Regions from separate parts of the Arthrobacter sp. TJ-178 genome, predicted to be linked through region 2. Evidence: predicted binding sites of a transcription regulator. Region 2 holds the regulator's gene; the other holds the start of a gene.
What was found. Region 2 encodes LexA, which represses DNA repair genes until DNA is damaged. Its sites were predicted from a motif close to TCGAACANNTGTTCGA; they were not measured.

Region 1 (4,415 bases), on a different contig from region 2:
AATCTCATTTTTGTGGTGATGTCCGTGGTGGTGCTTCTTGCCGGCGGTGTGGGAATCGCGAACGTGACCATGCTCTCCGTCATGGAACGCACCGGAGAAATCGGTCTGCGTCGGGCCATCGGCGCCACCCGCCGCCAGATCGCGGCCCAGTTCGTCGCCGAGTCAGTCATTATCGGGCTCCTGGGCGGGATCCTCGGTGCGGCGGCGGGGGTTTTCGCCGTCATCACCATCTCCCTGTCCCAACAGTGGACGCCTGTCCTGAGCCCGTTGGTTGCGTGCGGTGGGGCGCTGCTCGGAGCGCTCGTCGGGCTTGTGGCCGGCAGCTTTCCGGCCCGCAGGGCGACGCGCATTGAACCCGTCGCCGCCCTGCGGGGAGCCTAGTGCGCCTTGTACGGCACCGGTTCGGGCAGACCGGCTTCCCGCCGCACCCGGCGTGAAAACCGTTCGATGGATTTCAGTGCAGCCACCACGTCGGCGGGGCTAACGTCAAAGGGCATGGACTTCATGGTCTCTCCGGGAACCGTGGCTGCCTCCGCCACGAGGTCCAGTTCGCGGGTGTCGTCCACGGACAGGCCCACCTCGGTCAGCGTATTCGGCAGGCCCACGCGCGTTGTGAACTCCACAAAGTCCCGAATCTCCGCCGTGGGAGCACCCTCGAGCACCAGCTGGGTCACCGATCCGATGTTCACTTTCTGCCCGTGGGCCAGGCCATGCGTCTGCGGTGCCGCGGTCAGGCCGTTGTGAATGGCATGGGCTGCAGCCAGTCCGCCGGACTCGAATCCCAGTCCGGACAGCAGTGTATTGGCCTCGATGACCTTCTCCAGCGCCGGCGTAACCAGGTGGTCCCGGGCGGCGTCGAGCGCCGGAAGCGCGAATTCCCACAGCACGTCCCAGCTCAGCCGGGCCAGTGCGGTGCCGGTCTCGGTGGGCAGGCCGCCGGCCATGGTCAGAGAAAAGGAGGCTGCCGTGGCGCGTGCTTCCAGCCAGGTTGCCAGCGCGTCGCCCACGCCGTAGGCCAGGAATGACGCCGGGGCGTTGGCGACAATCTGCGAGTCCACCAGCACCAGGTCCGGGTTTCGGGTGAAGAACCGGTACTCCTCGAAGGCGCCTTCGGCGGTGTAGACGACGGCGAGCGCCGACGTCGGCGCGTCGGTGGACGCGACGGTGGGCACCGACGCCCAGCGGATTCCGGCGGCGTCACCGGCCGCCTTGCACGCATCGATGGTGCTGCCGCCGCCCACTCCCACCACCACATCCGCGCCGGCGGAGCGGATGGCATCGGTGAGCCGGTCAATTTCGGCGGCCGTGGGGGTTCCGTTGAAGACTTCGCGGGTGAGCGGCAGTTCGGCGACCTGCAGGGAGGTGCCGATATCGTGCCCCACAAAACCCCAGACGATGTCGTCAGCCACCAGCAGCGGCGTCCTGCCGATTTGGCTGAGGAATTCGCCGAGCCGGTGGATGGCGCCGGCGCCCTGCACATAGCGGCCGGGGCTGATGACGGTACGGATTGGTGTCTGCTTCATCGGATCTCCTGGCGGACTTTGAGGGCGGTTTCGACGGCGGTAGGTGGCTGCCGCTGTCAGCTTAGGTTCCGCTTTCCAGGTCGGCCAGACCTGCCGACCGCCGCGGCGGGGGCTGGCGGAATTTCGGGCCGGTGCTAACCTGAGAGCATTCGAAAGTGTGTTCTAGGGAGGTTGCGCGGTGCCCGTCTTTTCTTCCGCTCCCGCCCCGCGTTCCGGCGGCGCGAATGAGCAGCCGCCCGCCCGCGGCTCCACCCTTCCCGCCGGGTTCGCATCGCCGGCCCAGGATTATTACGACGCCGGAATCGACCTGAACAGACACCTCATCCGTGATGCCACCTCCACGTTCATCATGCGGGTCTCCGGCGAGGCCATGAACGGAGCGGGCATCAGTGACGGTGACGAGCTGATCGTGGACCGTTCGCTGACGCCCAGGGACGGGTCCGTCGTCGTCGCCGTCCTCAACGGAGAGCTGATAATCCGCCGGCTGCTGCTGACGGGACAAGGCATTTTCCTGCATGCGGACAGCCCCGATTCTGTGGACATCCGGGTGCCGGATCCGGCGGAATTGTCCGTGTGGGGCGTTGTGACCCGGTGCCTGCACCATGTTTGAGGCGCTTGATGTTTAGCTTCCGACATGGCTGAGCGGCACCGCATCGCCCTGGTGGACGTCAACAGTTTCTACGTCTCCTGTGAGCGCGTCTTCGATCCCCGGCTGGCCGGCATTCCGGTGGTGGTGCTCTCCAACAATGACGGCTGCGTGGTGGCACGCTCCGATGAGGCCAAGGCGCTCGGCATTAAGACGGGCGAGCCGTGGTTCAAGCTGGCCGAGGCCGCCCCCAAGCTGGGCCTGGTGCAGCGCTCCAGCAACTACGAGCTGTACGGGGACCTGAGCTCACGGGTGATGCAGCTGCTGGCACGCTATTCCTCCGAGCACGAGATCTACTCGATTGACGAGTGCTTCCTGCATCTGCACGGCACCGATGAAGAACTGCGGAACCGGGGCACCGAGATTCGGGCCGGCGTGGCACGGAACATCGGCCTGCCGGTGTGTGTGGGGATCGGACCCACCAAAACCCTGGCCAAATTCGCGAACCGGATCGCCAAGCAGAATCCCCACATGGGCGGGGTCTGCAACCTCGACGCCCTGGGTCCCGCCGTCGTCGACACCATCATGTCCCGCGTACCCGTCACCGGATTATGGGGTGTGGGTGCGCGCAACGGTAAGCGGCTGAACGCGCTGGGAATCTATACCGTTGCCGACCTGCGCGCCGCGGATCCCGCCGCCATCCGCGCCAAATTCTCCGTGGTGCTGCAGCGGACGGTGCTGGAACTGAACGGCACCGCCTGCATTCCCATGGAGACTGAGTCCGCGGACAAGCAGCAGGTGCTGTTTTCGCGCAGCTTTGCGACGCCGGTGGTCACCCGTGAATCGATGCGCCAGGTCATGAGCCTGTATGCGCAGAAGGCGGCGATCCGCCTGGCGAAGGAGGGACAGCTGGCGACCGTCATGACGGTCTTCGCGGCCACCTCGCGGTTCAGCGGCAAGGAGGGCTCCTCGCCCTCGGCCACGGTGCGGCTTCAGCGGCCCACGGCCGATCCGCTGGTGCTCACCCGCGCCGCCATAGCCGCCATGGATCCCCAGGTGGTGGAGGGGGCCCGGTATGCCAAGGCCGGGATCATGCTTTCCGGCCTTTCCCCTGCCGGCGTCGAGCCGGCGTTCGACCTGTTTGACGCGGGGCCGGAGCAGAAGGACATCGGCCCGCTGCTGGCGCAGGTGACGGACAAGTACGGCGCCGCCAGCATCGGGCTGGGTCTGGCGGGAATGTCCTCAGCCAAGCCGGACTGGTCCATGGCCCGGAATTTCGCTTCGCCGCGCTACACCACGGAATGGTCGGACCTGCCGGTGGTGAAGGCGGTTTGAGCGCGGGGCAGCGGACCTAGCGAGGAACCGCGGATGCTGTCCGGCCGCGATAACCCGGGGACCGCGGCGTTGGGTCGGGCGTTGTCTCAATGCGTCGCCGCTTTGGACGACGCCGAGCCGGACGGTTAGGCCTCAGCTGCTGGAAATTCAACCAGGCTTGCGGTGATTCCTGCAAGGAATTGCGAGCCCAAGCCTGTCAGGGAGATCTCCTTGCGTTTTGCCCCGGTGCGCGGAACATCCACTTCTGCACTGTGCAGGAAACCTGTGTCCTGCAGCCTTTTCAGGGTGCGGTACAGACTGCGCTCGGTGATCTGCCACCCGGTGGCTGCGGCAACATCTGCTGCGATGTTGGCCACCGTTACCGGCTGGCTGTCGGCGACCGCCCGCAGAATCACCGGCGTCAGCATCGATTTTTTGTAGGTCTCCACCCAGGATTCAACCCGGGCCTGAACCCATTCCTGTTCCTCGCCGGGACGGGCCACGCTCAGTCTTCCCATCCGCGGCCCAGCACGACGCCGGAGAGATGGATGAGCAGCCCGGTGCCCCAGGCGGCACTCATTACGAGTGTGGCGCCGAACCAGGGGGTTGCCAGGAGCTCATGGGCCGCGGCGCCGTCGGCTCCGCCGGCCGAACCGAGGGAAACCGCACGGATGACGGCATGCAGGTTGAAGGATGCCGTTACGGTGACAAACGCCAGGGTGTGCGCGATGGTCAGCCCAAAACGGATCATGGTGAGTTTCCGGTAGTTGTGCCAGAACCAGACGACGATTCCGACTGCCACAAGGGCGGTGAGGATCCCCGCGAGAAGGGTAATCTCTCCTCCGGTGAAGGCGATCACGGCTTGTATTGCCGTGATAACGAGAACCAGAACCAGAAGGTACGGCAGAAGCACGGACCGGGCGTTGACAGGGGCCTGAGGCTGGGTGGAAGTAGTCATGTCGGGCACCGTACCAATGGAACACTACCGATGG
Region 2 (4,415 bases):
TCCGGCCAGCGCAAAAGCCTTGCTCATGGTGCGTGAAACGATGAGCCGCTCCCGTCCGGGCAGCAGCTGCAGGGCACTGGGGGTTCCGGCATGGAAGAACTCCCCGTAGGCCTCGTCCACAATCACAATGGCCTGCGATGCTTCCCCGGCTTCATACACGGCTTCCACCACGTCCAGCGGCAGAGCGGTGCCCGTGGGGTTGTTCGGTGTGCAGAGGAAGACGATGTTCGGCGCCTGCGCCCGGACCTGTTCCGCCGCCGATTCGGCGGTGAGCCCAAAGTCATCGCTGCGGGTGCCCGTGACATAGCGGGTGCCGGTGCCGCTGGCCAGCAGCGGGTACATGGAATAGGTGGGAGGGAAGCTCATGGCAGTGCGGCCCGGGCCGCCGAAGGCTTGCAGGATTTGCTGCAGGACTTCATTGGAGCCGTTGCCGGCCCAGATGTTCTCGGTGCCGAGTCCGTGGCCCAGATAGGCGGCGAGGCGCTTGCGCAGCTCGGTGAACTCCCGGTCCGGGTAACGGTTGAGGCTTGACACGGCCTGATCCACGGAGGCCGTGATCGCTTTGCGCACCGACTCCGGCAGTCCATGGGTGTTTTCGTTGACGTTCAACAGGATGGGCACGTCCAGCTGCGGCGCGCCGTAAGGCGTCAGGCCGCGAAGGTCATCGCGCAGGGGAAGTCGGTTGAGTCTTTCCAGCTGATCAGTCACTTGTACAGCTTAAGACTTGTTGTCGAGCGGGAAGAATCGCCGCCCGGACGGGCCGGCGTTGTTACGCCGTGTTGTGCAGCGCTATAACAGCGTCAGCCTTCAACGGGGATGTACAGCTGGATCCCCACGGGGATGCTGGCATCGGAAAGGTTGTTCAGTTCCATGATGTCTGCAACCACATCCCGCGGGTCGCGTTCCGGAGCGAATTCTTCGGCAAGTTCCCACAGCGACTCACCGGCAGCCACACTCACCTGGATGGTCCGGGTAACCTCCGGGGCTCCGCTGGAGGCCATGGCAGGAGCCGTGAAGAACGCAAGAAGCGTAAGCGCCGCTGCGGCGGTGAGCATTATCGGCAGACCGATAAACACCAGCCGTCCCCGTCGCGTGAGATGCAGTCCATGCTGGCGGGCCGGAGTCTCCGGCAGAACGGACGCAGCCGGTGCCGCCAAGGACGCCAGAGCAACTGAAGAGACCAGACCAGACGGTGACGAATCCGCGGAGGGAGCCGGCATCGCAGCCCGGGCCCACAAGGAGGACGCCTTGGAAGGAATGCGCAAACGAGAAAGGCGGGGAGATTTCACGGCAGGCCCCGAGACCGGGGCAGCAGGCGTCACCGACTGGCTGGGCGTTACCGACGGCGTCATATCCGTCCGGTCCGTCAGCAGGCTTTTGCCGGGCACACCCTTTTGGTCAGATACAACGGTCAGTTTGGGCGTGAGCGCTGAGTTGGATTTGGCCCGCTTGGGTCTGGCGATCTGAATGGGCCTGAAGGTTTGAGTGGGCATTGCTGCACCTTTCCGGTTCGTCAGCTTCAGAAATAACCCGAAGCGATGTTCGAACGATTGGAAGTTATCTGACATCACTGCGCCGCAGCGGAGAACTGTTGTCGAAAGTGTGTTCGATTGTTGTGAAGTCATTTCTAGCACCTATCTACTAACAAAGTCGAGACTCGCTCGAACAAATGTTTGAAAACGCTGCTCCACTCCCTTAGCGTTGAGGACATGGAAGGGGTTCAGCCGGTGTCAACCGGACCGGATCCGGAGCGTCGGCCCCGGAATGGTTCGTTGGGACCACTGAACCAGCTGCCTCTGACATAACCGCCGGGACGGCTGACCCAGCGTTCCGGTTCTCGTTACAGGTGTTCCAGCAACAGACGTTTCAGCTACAGATGTTCCAGCTTCAAAAGATGTTCCAGCGTTAGAGATTGACCCGACCAGCCATAGACCAAACCAGCTCCGGCACCTCCCGGACCAGCTGACCCGAAGGGAACCCCACGTGGCCCGCACCACTGCTTCCGAAGACAGCACCAACAAGCCAGCTGCCGCAGGCACCCGTGCGCGTGTCAAGGGGCTCACACCACGGCAGAAGACCGTCCTGGAGATGATCCAGCGGTCAGTCAGCACCAACGGGTACCCGCCCACCATGCGGGAAATTGGTGACACGGTGGGGCTGGCCAGCCTCTCCAGCGTCACCCATCAGCTCATGCAGCTGGAGAAGCTCGGCTACATCCGCCGTGATCCCAAGCGTCCCCGCGCCATGGAAATCCTCATTCCGCTGATGCTGCGGGACGGCACTGCAGCCACTGGCTCCGCAGAAGGCCAGACCGGTGCTGCCGGGGACGCGGCAGGATCCGTGCCTGCAGCCGCCGGCGCTGACGCCGCACCTGATGCGGCCACAGGCGCCGGAAGCGCACCTGCTCCTGCCCCGGCACTGGCGTCCGTTACGGAGCTGGGCACGGCAGTGGATACCGCCATGGTGCCGCTCGTTGGCCGTATCGCAGCCGGCGGGCCCATCCTCGCCGAGCAGGTTGTGGAGGACATCATGCCGCTGCCGCGCCAGCTGGTGGGCCACGGCGACCTGTTCATGCTGAAGGTTTCGGGCGACTCCATGGTGGACGCCGCCATCTGCGACGGTGACTGGGTGGTTGTCCGCCGCCAGCCGACAGCGGAAAACGGCGACATCGTGGCCGCCCTCCTGGATGACGAGGCCACTGTCAAAACCTTTCGGCAGCGCAACGGCCACACGTGGCTGCTGCCCCAGAACACGCGCTACGAGCCCATCGTGGGCGACCATGCAGTCATCATGGGCAAGGTTGTCTCGGTGATGCGCTCGCTCTAGGGCGAGAATCCCCGTCCCGGGCCAGAAGGCCGGGACGCAAATGGCGGCCGGAATATTCTTCCGGCCGCCATTTTCGTTCCCCTGATGTTCCGCTCTCTTACGTCCGGGATCCCGGCTTGTCTGTCGAAAGCTCCTCGGCAGCGGACTGCTCCGCCAGCCGGCCCAGGACCGACAGCACCACGGAACGATCCGTAGTGGACCAGAACGGCGGCAGGGCGGCCCGGAGGAATCCTCCGTAGCGGGCCGTCGCGAGCCGCGAGTCCAACACGGCAACCACGCCGCGGTCCCCCGCAGCACGGATCAGCCGCCCGGCGCCCTGTGCCAGGCGCACTGCGGCGTGGGTGGCCGCCACGGACATGAAGCCGTTGCCCCCGGCCTTGGCCACCGCGCGGGTGCGGGCGGTCATCAGCGGATCATCGGGGCGCGGGAACGGAATACGGTCGATCAGCACAAGCCGGCAGGCGGCACCCGGAACGTCCACGCCCTGCCACAGTGACATGGTGCCGAAAAGGCAGGTATCAGGTTCCTCCGAGAACTGCTTCACGAGGGAGGACATGGAAGATTCCCCCTGGCACAGGATGGGGAAATCCACCCGGGTGCGCATGGCATCCGCAGCGTCTTCAGCCGCCCGGCGCGAGGAAAACAAACCCAGGGCACCGCCGTTGGACGCCTTCAGCAACGCTTCAATCTCGTCCAGCTGAGCCTCCGAAGTGCCGCGCTCGGGCTTCGGCAGGTCCTTCGCCACGTACAGCACCCCCTGCCGGGGGTAGTCGAAGGGACTGCCGACGTCGGTTCCGGTCCAGGACGGCGCACCGGGGCCCAGCAGGCCCAGGGCGCCGGCCACCGGGCCGAATTCGGAACCGATCGCCAGGGTGGCCGAGGTCAGGACTACGGTATGCCCGTCGAACAGTCCCTCTCGCAAACGCCCGGCCACTGACAGCGGCGCAACATTCAAGGTGGCCGGTGCCGTCTCATCCGGGGGCGAGAACCCGCCCGACGGCGAGAACGAGCTGGGCCGGGAAGCCCAGATCACCTCGCCGGCAGCCGGAGCTGAGACCAGCCGTTCGCAGACCTCCAGCACTGCCATCAGCCGGGAGCGCGCCGTCTGACGGCCGCCGTCGGCCGTTTCCCCGGGTTCGGGCTTTGAATCGGAGAGGGCCACGCGGCACGCTTCGCGGATGCGGTTGACGGCCTGTTCCTGCTCCTCGTTCAGCCCGCTGGCCAGCAGCCCGGACGGCACAGCCTCCATGGCCTTCTCGAAGGCGCGCTCCGCCTGCGCCAGCTCTTCCACACTGGCGGAGGTGTGCTTGCGCGCAGCCGTCACAGCTGCAGACACAACAGTGCCGGACAGCTGCCCGGTAACGGCTCCGGTGACGCGGTCCTGCAGTTCATGCGCCTCATCAATGACCACCACGTCATAGTCCGGCAGCACAGCCAAACCCTCAAAGGCAGCGATGGCCAGCATCGCATGGTTGGTGATGACGACGTCGGCCACAGCGGCGGAGGCGCGTGCCCGCTCGCTGAAGCACTCGGCCGCCACGGGACAACGCTGGGCGCCCAGGCACTCCATGGAGGTGACGGAGACCTGC

Region 1: a site for LexA is predicted at 1,673-1,688, ahead of AC4D2Q_RS04275 (LexA family protein). Genes of this name have one in related genera too.

What each region holds. Positions count from the first base shown of each region.
Region 1 covers NZ_JBZCNK010000001.1:903,586-908,000, forward strand. Annotated here, with positions in the region: gene AC4D2Q_RS04265 (ABC transporter permease) at 1-381, shown strand, start outside; gene AC4D2Q_RS04270 (glycerol dehydrogenase) at 378-1,523, opposite strand; gene AC4D2Q_RS04275 (LexA family protein) at 1,702-2,133, shown strand; gene AC4D2Q_RS04280 (Y-family DNA polymerase) at 2,158-3,444, shown strand; gene AC4D2Q_RS04285 (helix-turn-helix transcriptional regulator) at 3,570-3,872, opposite strand; gene AC4D2Q_RS04290 (hypothetical protein) at 3,929-4,381, opposite strand.
Region 2 covers NZ_JBZCNK010000002.1:45,998-50,412, forward strand. Annotated here, with positions in the region: gene AC4D2Q_RS06570 (histidinol-phosphate transaminase) at 1-708, opposite strand, end outside; gene AC4D2Q_RS06575 (LysM peptidoglycan-binding domain-containing protein) at 801-1,076, opposite strand; gene lexA (transcriptional repressor LexA) at 1,984-2,826, shown strand; gene AC4D2Q_RS06585 (ATP-dependent DNA helicase) at 2,924-4,415, opposite strand, start outside.